3 regions of the Paenibacillus sp. J31R30 genome follow, and region 1 is predicted to be linked to each of the others. Evidence: riboswitches for the same ligand, from Rfam matches in the RefSeq annotation. Region 1 holds a riboswitch; each other region holds the start of a gene.
The links. A riboswitch is a leader RNA that binds a small molecule or an ion and turns the genes downstream of it on or off. The one in region 1 is predicted to bind cobalamin.
Positions count from the first base shown of each region.

Region 1 (5,827 bases):
GCAAATTCTCCCTGTACACGGGACTAGCCCTAGTTCCTTACTCCTTTTTGTATATTTATTTGGGCATGAAATTGAAGGACAACTGGGAGACCATTGGCGAGTATGCAGGGCCTTATATTAAACCTTTGATTCTGGCAGCGGTCGTGCTGACGATCTTGTATGCAGGCTATCAATTTTATCTCAAAAGAAAAGCGAAAGTCTAGCAAGGTATTTGGCGGTTTCGTTTGCTTTTGATACAATGAAAGAGAATATGGATGATCTTGGGAGGATGAAATCAATGAGTACGAATCTTGCTAGTAAGCTGCGCACAGGCTTGAAGCCGCAACAGTTTATCGATGGTATGGAGAAAAATAAAGAGCAATTCCAAGCGTATTACGATGGTTTCGCATGGGACAATGAAGAGGATAAGGAATATTTCGAATCCCTCAATAATCGCGATGATCTTCGTTGCTTGATTGTTGCTGCTGACTGGTGTGGAGACGTTGTTCGCAACGTGCCTGTTGTTTTCAAGGCTTTGGAAAATAGCGGCGTGCCGACAGAAGTTCTCATTATCGAGCAAAATTATGATGTGATTGATCAGTTCCTAACAGGCGGCGGGCGTGCGATTCCGATCGTTATTTTCACAGATACAGGCGGTTTCGTGCTTGGACACTGGGGTCCTCGTCCTAAGAACGTGCAAGCGGTTATGACGCAATTCAAGAAAGAAAATCCAGATCGCGATGCGGCAGATTATAACGAAAAAATTCAAGTAGCCAGAGCCGAAATGGGCCGTCAATATGGCGAAGGTAACGGATATCATGCTGTTATTGTGAAGGAACTTCGTTCATTGATCGAGTCGTTCTAAGAGTGAGGGTGGCAACACGATGATCAACATTCAATCCTTCGTTCTAGGTCCGGTTCAGACGAACGCATACTTACTGTCGAATCCAGAGACGAATCAAGGTATTATTATCGATCCAGGCATGAATCCCAAGTCGCTGATCAAAAAGATCGCCGACATGGATATCGTTGCGATTCTGCTGACGCATGCGCATTTCGATCACATCGGTGGTGTAGACGAAATTCGTAAGCTCAAGAACTGTCCGGTGTATATTCACGACCTGGAAGCTGATTGGCTGACGAATCCGAAGAAAAATGGCTCCGCACGCTGGCCTGATCTTGGCGCTCCGATTGTTACGGATCCTGCGGAATTCGCGCTGGATGAAGGGCAAACACTGGAGTTTCTGGGCATCCAGCTCAAAGTGTTTCACACCCCAGGCCACTCTCCTGGCAGCGTGAGCTTCTTGTATGAGAATCACCTGTTCAGCGGTGACGTGCTGTTTAAGCTGTCGGTCGGTCGTACCGACCTCCTCGGTGGAGACAACAATACCCTGCTGGATTCCATTCAGGATAAGTTGTTCCTGCTGGACGACGATGTCATCGTCTATTCGGGGCACGGCGCGAAAACAACGATCGGCTTCGAACGTGAGAATAACCCATACGTGTAAGGCTAGTAGGACTGCTCCCTCGATGAGGGGGCGGTTTTTTTTGTGAGAGGGTGTTCAGGTGAAATCTGTGAACTAGGTTTGAAATGACCGCGTAAGTGGTCAAAGCTGCTAAAAGGCACTTATTTTCAGGGAAATGAGCGAAACGGAGGGAAATAAGTGCGAAAGTGCAACCTTTTGGACCGAAAAGGTGCTCAGAAGAGGCGTGACGGAGGAAATAGTTGCCTTTTTGCACGTATTTTAGATCGAGCGGTCAAGCCGCTAGAAAAGGTTGTCTTTTTGCACTTTTGCAGCCTTCACAGCTGCATTCAAGAGAGGCTCCGCTATATTTATGGCTGGAGCGTCCCTTTTTTGTGCTGGAATGGGAGAGGCTGTGGTGATGAGCGGCAGTTGCCAAAGCTAGCTGGCTAAGCCTAATTCGTATGTTGTTTCGCGCATATGCTCGTTCGCCCATGACACCCACCCAATTTATTAAGTAACTGGGTGTTTACCGTGTGCAACGTAGGTGGTTCCCCATAGACTGATGTTGTAAGCTATTCACCCAACTTCAACAATAACTTTCAAGTTAAACCGCAAGCTTGTGAAAGTCCCTGTAAGGAAAATATGAAGGAGGTGCTCTCTCATGGAACATATAAAAGTTCCGAATTACCCAATGCAACCAATGCCAATGCCAATGCCAACCCCGATGCCAATGCCGATGCCGACTCCGCTTCCAGCTCCTGCGCCTATTATGCATCAACCGATCCACTTGCACGCGTCCTACCAACAAACTGAATTTGTATTCCCAAAACCAGTTCACACGCAAGCAGTTGCTTGTCCTCCGAAAAACAATTCGGCTGCTAGTATCCTAGTACTTTTCATTTTGCTAGTTATCATTACGCGTAGCATTTGTAAGTATTAATTTACGGATTGCACGGGTAAAAGAGGAAGGTAATCCCGCAGGGCTGTGTGTCCTGATGGGGTTGCCTTTTTTTTGTTTTGAAAAAAAGGATTGTCTATTACGATGAAGTCATGTACAATTCGTCATGATTACAGACAATTTCATAAATTAGCTTATTAGGTGCTTTCTGCTGAATCTAGCGGAAGCTTAAAAGGGAAGTTCGGTTGAAATCCGATGCGGTCCCGCCACTGTAACGCTGAGCTTACAATTATAGCCACTCTCGATAACAAGAGGGGAAGGAGATTGTATAAGCGATGAAGCGAAGCCAGGAGACCTGCCTTGTAAGTATTCTATTTTTTTTCCCACGAGGATGGGAGGAAGATGTTTCTTTGCATTTGCCAAAAAGAATGTTTAATCGTTGGATTAACATGCATTCTTACAAAGACATCTTTCCTCTGTTACTCAGGGAAAGGTGTTTTTTTTCGTTTACAAATTAGTAAGGGAAAGAGGTATGCAGATGATTCGTCGTTATATGTCAAAATCGTTTATCGCACTGTTTATGTCTTTTATGCTCTTATTTTCTTCATTAGGGACATTGTTCGTCTCAAGTAAGCAGGCTTTGGCTGCTACAGATACAGGTTCGGAAACATCGGTCTCTGCCAATGTTTATTTGGCGAATGCCAAAAATTATTATGATAGTACAACGAATAAGGTTATGGGCAACTTCCTAGACACACTGTCTTTTAGAGGAGCATGGGGAAGTGATTTTACAGGATATACGTTGCCTGTTGAATTCGGGCAAGATTTCACAAGCAATACTGCCTCCGGGTTTGGGGATCGCATTTTAGGCGTGCTGTCCGTAGGCGGGAATCCGTATAAAACAGCGACCGGACAAAATTTGGTGCAGGCGCTAGTTGAGAAACAAAATGCGAATGGATATTTCGATAGCAGCAATCTTGCTATCCATGCGTGGGCAGTTATCGGACTTAATGCGGCCAACGCTTCACAATATTACAACGAAGGTAAATTGGCTTCCGCCAAAGCTTATGATAAATCAGCTGCAATTAGCTGGATCATTAGTAAGCAAAATGCTACAAGCGGAGCAATTGGGAGCAATCTCAGTAGTACGAGCCCTGCTTTAATCGCACTGGCAGGTGCCAGAGAAATGAATGGCGTAGATGCAGCGATTCAAAAAGCCGTAGCCTATATCAAAACACAACAAAAAAGCTCAGGTGACTTTGTAGGCGGTTTTGGCTCCAATATGGCGGATACTTCTAATGCTGTTATGGCATTAACCTCGGTTGGCATTGATGTGACTAGCAGTGACTGGACAGTCAATGGTGTCAATCCGTTAAGTGTGTTCGCCAAATACCAGTTGGCAGCTGGTGGATTTGCAAGTACAGTGGCCAACCTAACTAACGGCACAGTTAATGCCACCGCAACGCAAAATGCGATCATCGCTTTAAGCCAAATAGTCTCGGGTGTAAGCGTATGGGATAAAATTAAATACGACGTAGATGTTACTGCCGATCAAGGGGCCGTTGATCTTGATTATGCTTTTTTATCGCTCGGCGATACCAGCTATACGACCAATAACCTCTCGTTACCAATAGCGGGGTCATTTGGTTCAACCATAACATGGTCATCGAACGACGCAGCAGTGACTTCCAGCGGAATTGTTAACCGGCCTGTGTTCCCTGCGGATAATAAGGTCGTTAGCCTGAATGCAACCATTACCAAAGGCGGAGCCACATTAATTAAGCCTTTCACGATTAGAGTCATTGCTTCCATCGATAAGATTACAGCTGGTTACTTACTCAACCAATCCCAAAATTACTATAATGTCGTAAAAAATAAAAATCTGACTTCCTGGTGGGATTTAGGTGCGGTTTTCGGCGGTTGGGGATCTGTTAACGGTTATACGTTCCCTTCCTATACAGGACAGTTAACGGCTTCACAACCTACGGATTATGCTGGACTTATTCTGGGCTTGATCAGTTCAGGTAAAAACCCGTATCAAACACCGAGTGGGCAAAATATTATTGAAGAGTTTGTGAGAAGCAAGCAAGGTACAGGAGGCTCGTTCTCTTCTTTAAGCAATCAGCAAATGTGGTCGATTATCGCCTTAAATGCGGCTAATGCGGAGAACATTTATAATCGTACGAATCCGGCTACGCCATACGATAAAAAAGGCGCAGTTCAGAAGCTGATTGCCATGCAATCAGTGAGCGGTTCCTTTGGCAGCTTAGCAGACTATACAGGCATGGCGCTTATTGCTCTTACCGGCTCCAGAGAAATTGAGGGCGCTAATGATGCGATTGCGAAGGCAATCCATTATTTGAAAAGCATCCAGTTGCAAACAGGGGTGTTTGCTGCTGGCTGGGGTAATGATAACGGAAATACGGATGCAACCGTTATTTCCGGTTTAGTTGCCGCAGGAGAGGATCTGACAAGCCCCGCCTGGATAGCAGGCAGTAAAACGCCAATTGATACCTTGTCTCAATACCAGAGTACCAATGGTGGATTTAAGTATAAAACTTCGCTGGGTGTAGATTCGATCGCTTCCTATCAAGCGATTATTGCTTTAGGAGATCTAATTACTGGAGATAGTGTTTGGAAAAGAATAAAAATGGCGGCTCCATCTTTGCCTAACGACGATAAACCGTCATTGGCTGAGATAAATACGGCTATTGATACTGCTTCAAATTATTTTACAGGAGCTAAAGGAGTAGGGGTTATAGATGACTGGATTGCCATTGGTCTAGCAAGATCAGGGCAGAAGCTGCCAGAATCCTACTACCAACACTTAGTAAACTATGTTAGTGGAGTTCAAGGGGAGTTTGACCCGGTAACTGACTTAAGTCGTACGATTTTAGGTTTTACGGTAGCTGGTGGCGATGCAACAAATGTTGCCGGATATAACCTCATAGAGAAATTATATAACTATAGCCAGATGGCCACGAATGGTACCAATGGACTTATTTATGCGTTAATCGCGCTAGACTCTAAAAATTATCAAATACCTGATAATGCTTTATGGACAAGAGAAAAGCTTTTTAATGAGCTTATATCTAAGCAGCATACAGATGGTGGTTTCTCCTTATTTGGCGATATGAGCGACTCTGACATTACGGCGATGGCTTTAATCGCACTTGCTCCTTATCGTAGCAACCCAGCCGTAGCGGATAACATTGATCATGCAGCTAATTGGTTATCTGACCATCAACTGGAAAGCGGGGGGCTCCCAACTGCTTGGAGCAGTGAGAGCAGCGAGAGTATTTCCCAAGCGATTATTGCTTTAACCTCAGCTGGAGTAGATCCGACGGGACCTAATTATACAGCGAATAGCGGTGTGAATTTAGTAGAAAGACTCTTGCAATTCCGTGTGGAAGATGGTGGCTTTAAACATACCATGGATGCTGCAAATTCTAACGGAATGGCAACCGAACAAGCTTTGCAGGCC
Region 1 covers NZ_JCAUAV010000020.1:30,634-36,460, forward strand. The annotation lists gene uptA (undecaprenyl phosphate transporter UptA) at 1-203, shown strand, start outside; gene AC58QO_RS31830 (thioredoxin family protein) at 278-844, shown strand; gene AC58QO_RS31835 (MBL fold metallo-hydrolase) at 864-1,487, shown strand; gene AC58QO_RS31840 (hypothetical protein) at 2,107-2,385, shown strand; cobalamin riboswitch at 2,526-2,720, shown strand; gene AC58QO_RS31845 (S-layer homology domain-containing protein) at 2,882-5,827, shown strand, end outside.

Region 2 (5,827 bases), on a different contig from region 1:
AGCACGTTCAATCATTTCTACCATTTCTGTTACTGAGGGTACGCGCGGACTGTGAATGTCATAAACCCCAAGCCCGATTCCTTGGTCATACGTATGCTCCTCGAAGCTGTGGATCAGCTCACCATGACTTCGTGAGGTTTCGATCGAGATGACGTCGGCGTCTAGCGCGCGAATGGCATCAATAATGTCATGAAACTCGCAATAGCACATATGCGTATGAATTTGCGTCTCATCGCTTACGGTTGCCGTCGACAATCGGAAGGCGAGTACAGCCCAGTTCAGATAAGCTTGCCAATCACTTTTCTTTAATGGCAGACCTTCTCGCAGAGCGGGCTCATCCACTTGAATCATCTCAATGCCTGCTTGCTCCAGCGCTTCTACTTCGTGCTGCAGGGCCAATGCGATTTGGTAGGCAACCTGCTCGCGTGAAATATCGCTGCGTACGAAGGACCAGTTCAGAATCGTAATGGGTCCTGTTAGCATGCCTTTGACTGGCTTTGTAGTGAGTGATTGGGCAAATTTCGTTTCTTTGACCGTCATCTCTTGCACGAATTCCACATCGCCGAAAATAACAGGAGGTTTCACACAGCGTGAACCGTAGGATTGAACCCAGCCGTTGGAGGTAAATGCAAAGCCATCCAACTTTTCACCGAAAAACTCGACCATATCCGTACGCTCAAATTCCCCGTGTACAAGCACATCAAGTCCAAGCTCATCTTGGAGTTTAATCCACTCTGTAATCTGCTGTTGAATGAACGATTCATATTGCTCGGGCGTCCATTCGCCGCTGCGCCAATTTTTACGAGCATTCCGGACTTCAGCTGTTTGCGGAAAGGAGCCAATCGTTGTAGTCGGCAGGAAGGGTAGTTGCCATTTCGCTGCCTGAAGGCTTCTGCGCGTTGTGAAGCTGCTGTTTCTAGTGGAGCGTTGTTGACCGATATTTGCAATCGCTTGCTGGACGACAGCCTTATTTCGGTAGGAGGAGGCATTGAGCCTTGCAATGGCCGTTTGATTTATATCTAATTCCAATTGAATGAAATCTTGGCTGTGTTGAATGGCTTTTGTCAAGATAGAAAGCTCTGTCAGCTTTTCTTCAGCGAATGCTAGCGCATCCCGCAATACAGGCTCTAGTTTACTTTCTTTACGAGTTGAAACAGGAACATGCAGAAGGCTAGACGATGGCTGCAGCAGCATACGCTCATAGGGAACGATAGCTTCAAGCTGGGCAAGGAAAGCAAGCTGATTGCTCAAATCCGTCTGCCAAATATTGCGTCCATCCACAATGCCTACGCCAAGTACTTTATCCGTGGGGAAGCCATGTGTTTGAAGATTGCTCAAGTTCAACTCATACCCATGAATGAAATCTAATCCGATACCATGGACGGGAAGGGAAATAAGTTCCTCGTAATGATCGACAGCGTCAAAATACGTTTGCACCATCATTTTAAGTGTCGGAGCAGCTGCCGCAAGCGTACTGTAGATGTGTTTTACACGTCTAATATCTGCTGGACTCAGGGATTGCACGAGAATAGGCTCATCCAGCTGTACCCATTCCACACCTTCCTCCGTCAACTCTGTCAAAATACGTGAATAAAGCGGTAGAAATAACTCGATTAGCCCATCGATTTCTTCAGTTTTATAACCCTTAGCCAGCTTAAGAAAGGTAAATAGGCCAAGAACAACAGGCTTGCCGTTAATGCCTAGCTTTTGTTTAGCCTCTCTGTATGCCTCAAGCGGTTTGTTGATTGTGAGCGCTGGCCGTGCATCCTGTAACTCAGGAACGATGTAATGATAATTGGTGTTGAACCATTTGGTCATTTCACAAGCGGTTGCACCTTGACTGCCGCGAGCCATCGCATAGTAAGTGGCAAGTGGAACTTCGCCGCCTTCATACGGGAAGCGCTTTGGAACTAGTCCGAACATGGTGGACGTGTCCAGCACGTGATCGTACAGGCTGAAATCGCCTACAGGGATAAGGTCGATGCCTTTCTGCTGCTGCAGGCTTAGGTTCTGAAGTCGAATGTCCTCGATTTGCTTTGTAAAATCATGCTCATCCAGTTTGTCGGCCCAGAAGGCCTCCAGCGCTTTCTTCCACTCGCGGTTCTCGCCAATTCTTGGGTATCCTAAATTGCTATTGATCAGTGCACACATGGGATCATCCTCCTCAAATTTTGCTTCAAACGAATCACGGAAAATCAAAAAAAGGGCATCTCCAACCTTAATAAAAAAGGTTAAAGATACCCTGTGTATGTGTATACAGTGTTTACTATCTCTAACACCTCCCTATCTCCCGTAGGTAAAAACAGTGCTGTCAGAATTAGGCAGGTCTCCTGGCTCCAGAATCCTCGTCAAACGCTAGCCTTCCCGATCTTTCGATCAGTGGCACCTTAAGCGTCGACTCCTCTGTTACAGTGGCGGGACCGCGTCGGTATTACACCGAACTTCCCTTTTAAGCTCTCGTTTATTAGGCTAAACAAGAGCACCTATTCCCACAATATGCAATTGTTGAATACTATACATGAAATCTTTAAGTATGCAAAGAGTTTTGTTTTACATCGGCAGCTTCTCCATTTTTCAAAATTCTTCATTGAAAAATAAAGAGTTTAATTGGATCTGCCTGCGAAAAACAAAAAAGACCGCGATTTCTCGCGGCCTTTCCTTTTACATCTACGTCCCAGGAGGGATTCGAACCCCCGACCGCACGCTTAGAAGGCGTGTGCTCTATCCAGCTGAGCTACTGAGACATACCTCACTTCTTACCGCCTGGACATGATCCGTTTGGCGAAGCAAGAGTTATAATATCATATCGATTTATAAGAAGTCAACACTTCTTTTCATATTTATTTTTGCAATCATTTGGGTGATAGAGTAAACTGTCACAAGCGAGACCACGAACTGAGGTGATCCCTATGTCTGACCCTACGGCTAATAATGTCATTCTTTTTCCTAAAACAGAGAAGTACTACGAAGATGAGCTGACGAGGCTGTTGCGCTCCGAGCAATATAAAGAAGCACTCGAGATGCTTACATTCCTCCTGCAGTTTCCCAATGTCGAGTCGAGTAAATCCGAGCAATGGGAAGCTCTGCGCCACTGGCTGCTAACCATGTTTCCGGAAACGATGTTTCCAGCTACAGAGACAGAGGAAGAGGATTCGGAGGAAGAATCCGCCTTATTGCGACAGTACATTCATGATAAAGCAGCCTCGGATGATGGAGCATTCATACGCAAACTTCAAACCATGCTTCATGAGGGTACTTTAGAAGAACAAGTTAGTGCCTTGGAGCAGCTTGCTTATATCGATCAGTCCGAAGTGAGCCAATTCGTGAGGTCCTGGCTTTGCGAAAGGCCCAGACATCCTCATCTGCAATTCAAAGCCCTTCAGACGCTTAAACAAATGGGAGAGCATGGATTCATTGAGTTTCCCAAGCATGGTAAAACGGTTCTCGTCGAAATCGAGGAGACACCTCTGGCAGCGGAGGATTTTCCATTGCGAATTCGTGATATGATTCGCAGAGTCGGGGACATTAGTGAAATAAGCCAGCCTGACTTTGTCTACTTTGCAACTCAGACTTGGCAGGAGTTTCTTGCCTATGCGTATGGCACATCGATTTACACAGAGCTGCTTAGGACAGAAGAAAGTGCAGTAGACGTGTGGGCATCCGCGCTGCATGCGATTTTGCAGGATAAATTATTTGGTACGGTGGATCGAGAAGAGTTGCTAGAAACCTACGGAATAGTGGATGCCATGACGCTGCAATGGAAGCGGGCGCATAACGTGCTTAGCGCATTTGTGAAGCAATTTAGCCCAGATCCTAGCTAAGATCAAAGCTGGCTTGAAATGAAAATGTTATATGGTATAATAGAATGGTTATAATGAGCTTAACGTGAAAAATATATGTCATGGTACATTTTTGGAGGGGAAGGCATAAAATGAAAGCAAGTTGGGAAAAAATAGAGAAGAACGTTGGCGTTCTTGAAGTTGAAGTTGGGGCAGAACGTGTAGCAGATGCTTTGGATAAAGCATTTAAGAAGGTATCAGCGAAAGTGAATGTTCCAGGATTCCGTAAAGGGAAAGTGCCTCGTTCAATCTTTGAAGCTAAATTCGGTGTTGAAAGCTTGTATCAAGATGCACTAGATATCATTTTGCCAGAAGTTTACGTAGAAGCGATTGAAGAGGTTAAAATCGAGCCTGTTGATCGTCCTGAAGTAGATGTTGAGCAATTCGGTAAAGGTCAAGTCTTGAAATTCAAAGCTAAAGTAACAGTTAAGCCTGAAGTAGCGCTTGGCGATTACAAAGGTATCGAAGTAGAAGCGGTTAACGCTACTGTTTCTGAGCAAGAATTGAATGATGAGCTTGCACGTTTGCAACAACGTCATGCTGAATTGGTTGTTCTTGAAGAAGGACAAGCTGCTAACGGCGATGTCGTTATCATTGATTTCGAAGGATTCGTTGATGAAGTAGCATTCGAAGGCGGTAAAGCGGAGAAGTATTCCCTTGAGCTTGGATCTAACTCCTTCATCCCAGGCTTTGAAGAGCAACTAGTAGGTCTTGGTAAAGGCGAAGAGAAAGAAGTTAACGTTAACTTCCCTGAAAACTACCATTCCGAAGATTTGAAAGGCAAAGCGGCTGTGTTTAAAGTGAAACTTCACGATATCAAACGCAAAAACCTGCCTGAGCTTGATGATGAGTTCGCAAAAGACGTAAGTGAGTTCGATACACTTGTTGAGTACAAAGAAGAGCTTCAAAAACGTATGCAAGAGCGTAAAGAGAAAGATTCCGAAGCTGCACTTGAAACTGCAGTTGTTGAGAAAGCTGCTGCTAACGCAGAAGTTGAAATTCCAGGTTCGATGGTTGAAGCTGAGCTTGATATCATGGTGAAAGAATTCGAAAGACGTCTTCGCTCCCAAGGCATGACGCTTGAGATCTACTACCAGTTCTCCGGTCAAAACGAGAGCGCGTTGAAAGAACAAATGAAAGAAGATGCTGAGAAGCGTGTTCGTAACAACCTTGTTCTTGAAGCTATTGCAGCTGCAGAAAAAATCACAGTTTCCGATGAAGAAGTTGACGCGGAACTTGAGAAATATGCACCGTCCTACCAAAAATCAACAGCTGAGCTTCGTGAGCTGTTTGCTTCCAACGGATCTCTTGAAGGTCTTAGCAACGATCTAGTTATCAGAAAAACGGTTGATTTCTTGCTTCAAAATAGCAAGCATGTTTCCGCAGCCGTGTAAATAAGGTAAGTAAAGGCACGTACGCAAGCAACGTGCCTTTCTTTTACCCTAATTCACGTCCAAACTCCATAGTACATACGTATTACCGCTTACATAGCTGATTTCAGAAAAATGACATTGTTGACCAATCGTGTTAAACTGTAAATGAATCTCAAGTGAGAGAACATGGCGCTTGCCGCAAAAGGAGTTGGTACAATGAGTCTTATTCCTATGGTTGTAGAACAAGAGGCTCGTGGGGAGCGTTCCTACGATATCTACTCGCGTTTACTTAAGGACCGCATAATCTTCATCGGGACCGCTATTGATGACGATGTGGCTAATTTGGTCATTGCCCAGCTGCTCTTTTTATCCGCCCAGGACCCTGAAAAAGATATTCACTTATATATCAACTCACCTGGTGGGTCTGTTACGGCTGGAATGGGTATCTTCGATACCATGCAGTTTATTAAACCGGATGTATCTACGATTTGTGTAGGTATGGCCGCAAGTATGGGGTCTTTGCTGTTGACAGCAGGAGCCAAAGGTAAGCGATACGCGCTGCCAAATGCAGAAGTAATGATTCACCAACCGCTCGGCGGTGTTAGAGGTCAAGCA
Region 2 covers NZ_JCAUAV010000006.1:231,907-237,733, reverse strand. The annotation lists gene metE (5-methyltetrahydropteroyltriglutamate--homocysteine S-methyltransferase) at 1-2,151, opposite strand, end outside; cobalamin riboswitch at 2,303-2,502, opposite strand; tRNA gene AC58QO_RS21525 (tRNA-Arg) at 2,671-2,744, opposite strand; gene AC58QO_RS21520 (hypothetical protein) at 2,910-3,821, shown strand; gene tig (trigger factor) at 3,932-5,233, shown strand; gene clpP (ATP-dependent Clp endopeptidase proteolytic subunit ClpP) at 5,429-5,827, shown strand, end outside.
Region 2: linked by a shared signal. The riboswitch ahead of metE (5-methyltetrahydropteroyltriglutamate--homocysteine S-methyltransferase) and the one ahead of AC58QO_RS31845 (S-layer homology domain-containing protein) in region 1 are both predicted to bind cobalamin.

Region 3 (5,827 bases), on a different contig from region 1:
AAGATAATCTGCGGCACTTCACTTACGGGGTGCTTCAATACAATCGGCTCTGTCCCGTACACTTCTGCAATTCGTTCACTCGTTATGATTTCTTCTGGCGTTCCAATGGCGGTTACCCGCCCCTCATGTACGATCATCAATCGCGTGCAGTATTGCGCCGCCAAATTCAAGTCATGCAGCACAGCTACGACCGTAAGCGCCGACTCCTGCTGCCAATTTCGAATATAATCCATCATTTGAATTTGATAGCCGATATCTAGAAAGGTGGTTGGCTCATCCAACATAAGCAAGCTCGGCTGCTGCGCCATCACTTTAGCTAGTGCAACACGCTGACGCTCTCCTCCGCTTAAACGCTCAATTGTTCGATCTACGAGCGCTTCTAGTTCAAGCTTTGTAATAATCGCATCTATCAGTCCATCTGCTTCCTTCGAATCCTCGCCAAGCCAACTTTGGAACGGATATCGCCCCATCTCAATGACTTCACGAACCGTAAATCCAACGGGGGGCAAAGCATCCTGCTGAAGAACTGCGAGCCATTTGGCCAGCTCCTTTCGCGAATACGAAGATACCTTCTGACCCTTTAAAAGCACACTGCCCTTCAAAACAGGATCCATGCCTGATAAAAGTCGCAGCAAAGTAGATTTACCGCTGCCATTGGGACCAATAATCCCGAAGAACTCCCCCTGCTGAACCTCAAAACTTATCTGATCCAAGACTTGTTGTTCCTGAAAACTCTGAAAGAGCTGCTCCACTTTAATCATCGTTATCAACCTCTTAACGTTTTCTTATCTTTATGGAGCAGGTAAGCAAAAAACGGTGCACCTAGAAACGCCGTGATAACCCCTAACGGAATTTCCGTAGGACTAAGCAGCGTGCGAGCTAGGGTGTCTGCCCATAATACATAAATCCCCCCGCCAATCGCGGATAAGGGAATAATCAATCGATAATCTGGACCAACCAGCAGACGCACTAAGTGCGGTACGATCAGTCCAACGAAGCCGATAACCCCTGCCACAGATACAGCAGCTGCAGTAATCAACGTAGAAGCGATCAACACAATTAACTTCGTACGCTCCACATGAACGCCAAGATGAGCAGCTTGGCGCTCGCCCAATGCAAGCAGATTTAACGATCTCGCATAGCTTAGAAGAATGACTAGGCCGATCAAGAGATATGGTGAAATCATATACGTATATGACCATCCTCGCATCGCTAGACTGCCCATCAGCCAAAAAATAATCTCATTAATCGTTTGATTCGAAATGGATACCAAGAACGATACGAACGCGCCTAGGAATGCTTGCATCACGACGCCGGATAAAATCAGCGTTTCCATCTTCAGTTTCCCTTCAATCATGGCCAGCTTCAAGACCAAGAACAAGGAAGTTAACCCCGTCACGAAAGCTACAATCGGGATCGACCATTGTCCGAACCAGGCCAATTGCAGCCCAAAATAGATAAGAAATGCAGCACCTACCGATGCCCCTGATGAGACACCAAGCGAGTAAGGATCGGCGAGCGGATTGCGCAGAACCCCTTGGAATCCAGCGCCAGCTATGGAGAGCACGGCCCCAACAAGAATACCCAGCAGCACACGCGGGATTCGTACTTTATTCATAATTTGTTCGGATGACTGCGGCCAGTTCACCTCGATGTGACTTCCTATCCAAGGCAGATGCTTTGCCAGTATCCCCACAATATGCGAAATAGGAAGCTGAGCTGAACCTATGGATAAACTCACAACAATAGAAAGAAGAAGGAGTATAACGCCTACTCCTCCTCCTAGCATCAATTTTCTTTTCATTATTTCACCAGTTCAGGATAGATGCCTTTCGCCATTTCCAATAAACCATCCGTCAATCTCGGACCTGGGCGGCTTACCAAGTTTTGGTCGAGCCCTATCACACGTTTATTTTTCACGGCATCAATGGCATCCCACCCACCGCGCGTACGAATGATTTCTTCTAACGGCTTCTTGCTCTTGAAGTCCACAATCCCATTTGCGAATAAAATGACATTTGGATTCTGTTGAATGATCTTTTCTTCGCTGATTTCGTACCAACCTGCTTTATCGTTAGCAACGTTGATGCCACCTGCGATATTGATCAATTCATCCATGAATTCTCCGCTTCCCACAGTCCAGCCTGGTGCAAATTCCATATATACTTTTTTCTTATTGGGCTGCTTCACGTCTTTCACAGCATCGACGACCTTCTGACGATCTGCTTTCATTTTAGTGACAACCTTTTCCGCTTGCTCCTGATGATCCGTAATGAGTCCGAAGGTTTGAATGTTATTAATGGCATCATCTAACGTTTTGGGCTCAACTTTAAACACATTAATGTTCAATGCACGAAGCTTCTCTACGGATTCTGCACTCATGGAAACACCAGTGAACACAAGATTGGCATTGGAAGCAATAACGGCCTCCATATTGGGTTTGGTGATGCTGCCTAGCTTCGGCTTCGATTTAGCCGCTTCTGGATAATCATCGAAGTCAGATACGCCCACAATATTCGCTTCTAGTCCAATTGCAAATAGTGCTTCTGTCTCTGACGGGGAGACCGATGCTATACGTTCTGGGGCTTTGTCGAAAGTAAATTCTTTACCTGTTGCATCCTTCACTTTCAATGGGTATGTCGTTTTCTTCGCTGCGGCAGGCGCTGAAGATGTAGTCGTGGTTGGTGCCTTCGTCCCCTCACCGCCAAGTTTCGATGGATCCGAGATTTCTGTTTCCTTTTTGGCACATGCTGCTAAAGAAATCGCTGTTGCAACCGCTAATGTGAGAATAAGACCTTTCTTGATCCTGCTTTGTGTCATCAAATAAACCCTCTTTCTTCTTCATTCATTTTCGTTTTCGTTTCCATGCCAATTGAAAAAAGTCCCCTTGTTCACTAGGAACAAGGGGACGATAAATCGCGGTATTGGGCAACGGACCTACGTACGCTGCTTCCTGATTTAACGCGATCCTTTTCCTCGAAGGATGTTGTAACGGCATCATAGGCAGGTATCCTGACTCTCCAGACTTTCGCAAGACTGGATTACAGTGGCGGGACCGTGCCGGATTTGAACCGGCTTCCCCTAAACGAATAACCTTCCATTCGGAAGCTTATTCGTACCTATGATTGCAAATTATACGATCAAGCTATTTGTCGATTATAGACGTTCTCTTACTTTTGCGCAATGATTTTGATGACTTTCAAAGCCTCGTCCATTTTCGGAGCATTCTGAGGAATGAACGCGTACAAACCTTTGCCTTCATAGCCTTGCTCTTTCATCCATTTATTCCCTGTAAGCGGAATACCATATAGATGCTTCTCTGCGGACTTGCCTTCTTCTTTGATTTCGATAACCCCATCAGGGTAATCTGCCGGATTAATCGTGTTGTCTAATGAAACGAATCCCGCTTGGTTACTCAAGCCTTTGAACTGTTCTTCTCCCAAGATGAAGATCCCATTCCCACCAGCAGCCAGCTCGACAATCATTTTTTCCATTGAAAAAATAGGGGATGTATTCAGCTTCACAGTAGGCAATTCGCCTACCTTAGCTTTCAAGGAAACTTCCATCTTCTCTGCCGCTTCACTTGGAAAACCATTAGGTCCCATAATAAATACGGAAACATCTGCTTTCGGTCCACCACATGCAGTAAGCGCCAGCATCATGCCTAACAATACAACGAATAGCCATTTCGCCTTCATGTAAGTATTTCCCTCCGTCGTGTACTCTCTCTTATCGATAGTCGCCAGAAAAGTCGGTTTTCACCGACTTTTCTTTCCAGATGTCATATATTCATTTATTTTTTGATCCAGCATCGTGCTTAATTCAACAACTTCATCAGATGTCATTTCTCTGCCTTCCATGACCATCTGTTCCATTTTACGGCGCAATGTGTTGATCTCTTCTTCTAGTAAAGTTAGGGAATTTTGCTTCTTGGCATGTCTGGTCAGCCAACGCTGTCCGAACTCTTGCTCACGAATTTGAAATTGCTTCTGAAAGTTAGTAAGCTGATATTCCATAAAAGCCACGCTCATCCCTCCTCACTATAAGAATACCAGTTTTAATCGCCTATGAATATATGAATTTGTTACAAAAATATATTGCAAAAGTTATAATTTCCTTAAAAAATTACCAATTCTTTCTAGTGCTTCGTTAAGTTGGGAAACGCTGTAAGCATATGAGCAACGCAGGAAACCTTCCCCGCCTAATCCAAATACATCCCCAGGCACAGCAGCAACTTTTGACTCGTATAAGAGACGCTGTGCAAACTCATCGGAGGTTAATCCTGTAGCCACAATACTTGGGAACGCGTAGAATGCGCCCTGTGGTTCATGGCATTCAAGTCCTACCTCACGGAAGCCTCTAACAACCAATCGTCTCCGTTGATTGTAAGATTCGATCATGCGATCTTTCTCTTCCAATCCATTCGTCAACGCTTCATGTGCAGCTACTTGGCCCATGACTGGCGCGCACATGACCGTATACTGGTGAATCTTGGTCATCGCCGAGATTAGCTCTCGGTGACCGCAAGCATACCCCATCCGCCAGCCTGTCATGGCAAAAGCCTTGGAGAATCCGCTAACGAGAATCGTCCGATCCTGCATCCCTGGAACCGCGGCGAAACTCACATGCTTCTGACCGTACGTTAACTCTGCATAAATCTCATCGGAAATGACGATCAGATCGTGCTCTTCGACAACTTTGGCAATCGGCAGCCAGTCCTCATAAGTCATTATGCCGCCTGTTGGATTGCTTGGGTAGCAAAGAATCAAAATTTTGGAACGTGGCGTAATCGCATCACGAAGTGCCTTTTCCGTTAGCTTGAATTGATCCTTGGCGAACGTTTCGATACCAACTGGCACACCGCCACTAATGGCTGTGATTGGCGAGTAGGAAATATAACAAGGCTCCGGAATCAGAATTTCGTCCCCCGGTGTAATCAGTGAGCGCAGCGCCAAATCGATAGCCTCACTGCCGCCAACCGTCACGAGCACTTCATTCGATGGCTCATATTTGACCTTAAACGATGTATACAAATAGTTCGCAATGGCTTCGCGGAGCTCAGGGATACCAGAGTTTGGCGTATATTTGGTTCTGCCGCGCTCCAAGGAATGAACAGCAGCTTCGCGAACGTGCCATGGTGTGGAGAAATCCGGTTCACCAACACCCAGGGAGATAATATCCTCTTTGCTATTGCTTACAAGATCAAAAAATTTACGAATGCCTGAAGGCTTCATTTCACGTACAGCAGGAGCGAGGTAGTCCTGCATGGATTTTTTACTTGTTTGAATAGTCTCATCCTTGATCATACGCTACCTCTTCCTTACGGCGAAACAAGCATCCGATGATCATCTTCCTGATCTTCGAAAATAATGCCGTCTTGTTTGTATTTTTTCAAAATGAAATTTGTTTTCGTGGAAAGAACTCGATCAATCGGCGACAACTTGTTGGATACGAATGAAGCAACCTGTTTCAATGAACTTCCTTCAATCTCGACAAGTAAATCGTACGCTCCTGACATCAGATAAACCGATTTGACTTCCGGATATAAGTAGATCCGTTCCGCAATCGCATCAAACCCGCGCCCGCGCTCCGGCGTAATTTGCACTTCAATTAGGGCGGTAACCTTTTCGTCATCTACTTTGCTCCAGTTCACGACTGTCGCGTATTTGACGATGACCTTATCCGCTTCCATCTCGCTTATCGCTCGCGCAACTTCGGCCTCCGCCGTTCCTAACATGGTGGCGATCAGATCCGCGCTCCTGCGGGCGTCTTCCTTTAGTAAATCGAGAATTTTAAGCTTCAAAGTATCCATGGTTAAACCTACCTT
Region 3 covers NZ_JCAUAV010000009.1:14,222-20,048, forward strand. The annotation lists gene AC58QO_RS24305 (heme ABC transporter ATP-binding protein) at 1-761, opposite strand, end outside; gene AC58QO_RS24310 (FecCD family ABC transporter permease) at 767-1,804, opposite strand; gene AC58QO_RS24315 (ABC transporter substrate-binding protein) at 1,804-2,820, opposite strand; cobalamin riboswitch at 2,986-3,138, opposite strand; gene AC58QO_RS24320 (hypothetical protein) at 3,171-3,698, opposite strand; gene AC58QO_RS24325 (aspartyl-phosphate phosphatase Spo0E family protein) at 3,759-4,016, opposite strand; gene AC58QO_RS24330 (aminotransferase class I/II-fold pyridoxal phosphate-dependent enzyme) at 4,107-5,306, opposite strand; gene AC58QO_RS24335 (Lrp/AsnC family transcriptional regulator) at 5,321-5,812, opposite strand.
Region 3: linked by a shared signal. The riboswitch ahead of AC58QO_RS24315 (ABC transporter substrate-binding protein) and the one ahead of AC58QO_RS31845 (S-layer homology domain-containing protein) in region 1 are both predicted to bind cobalamin.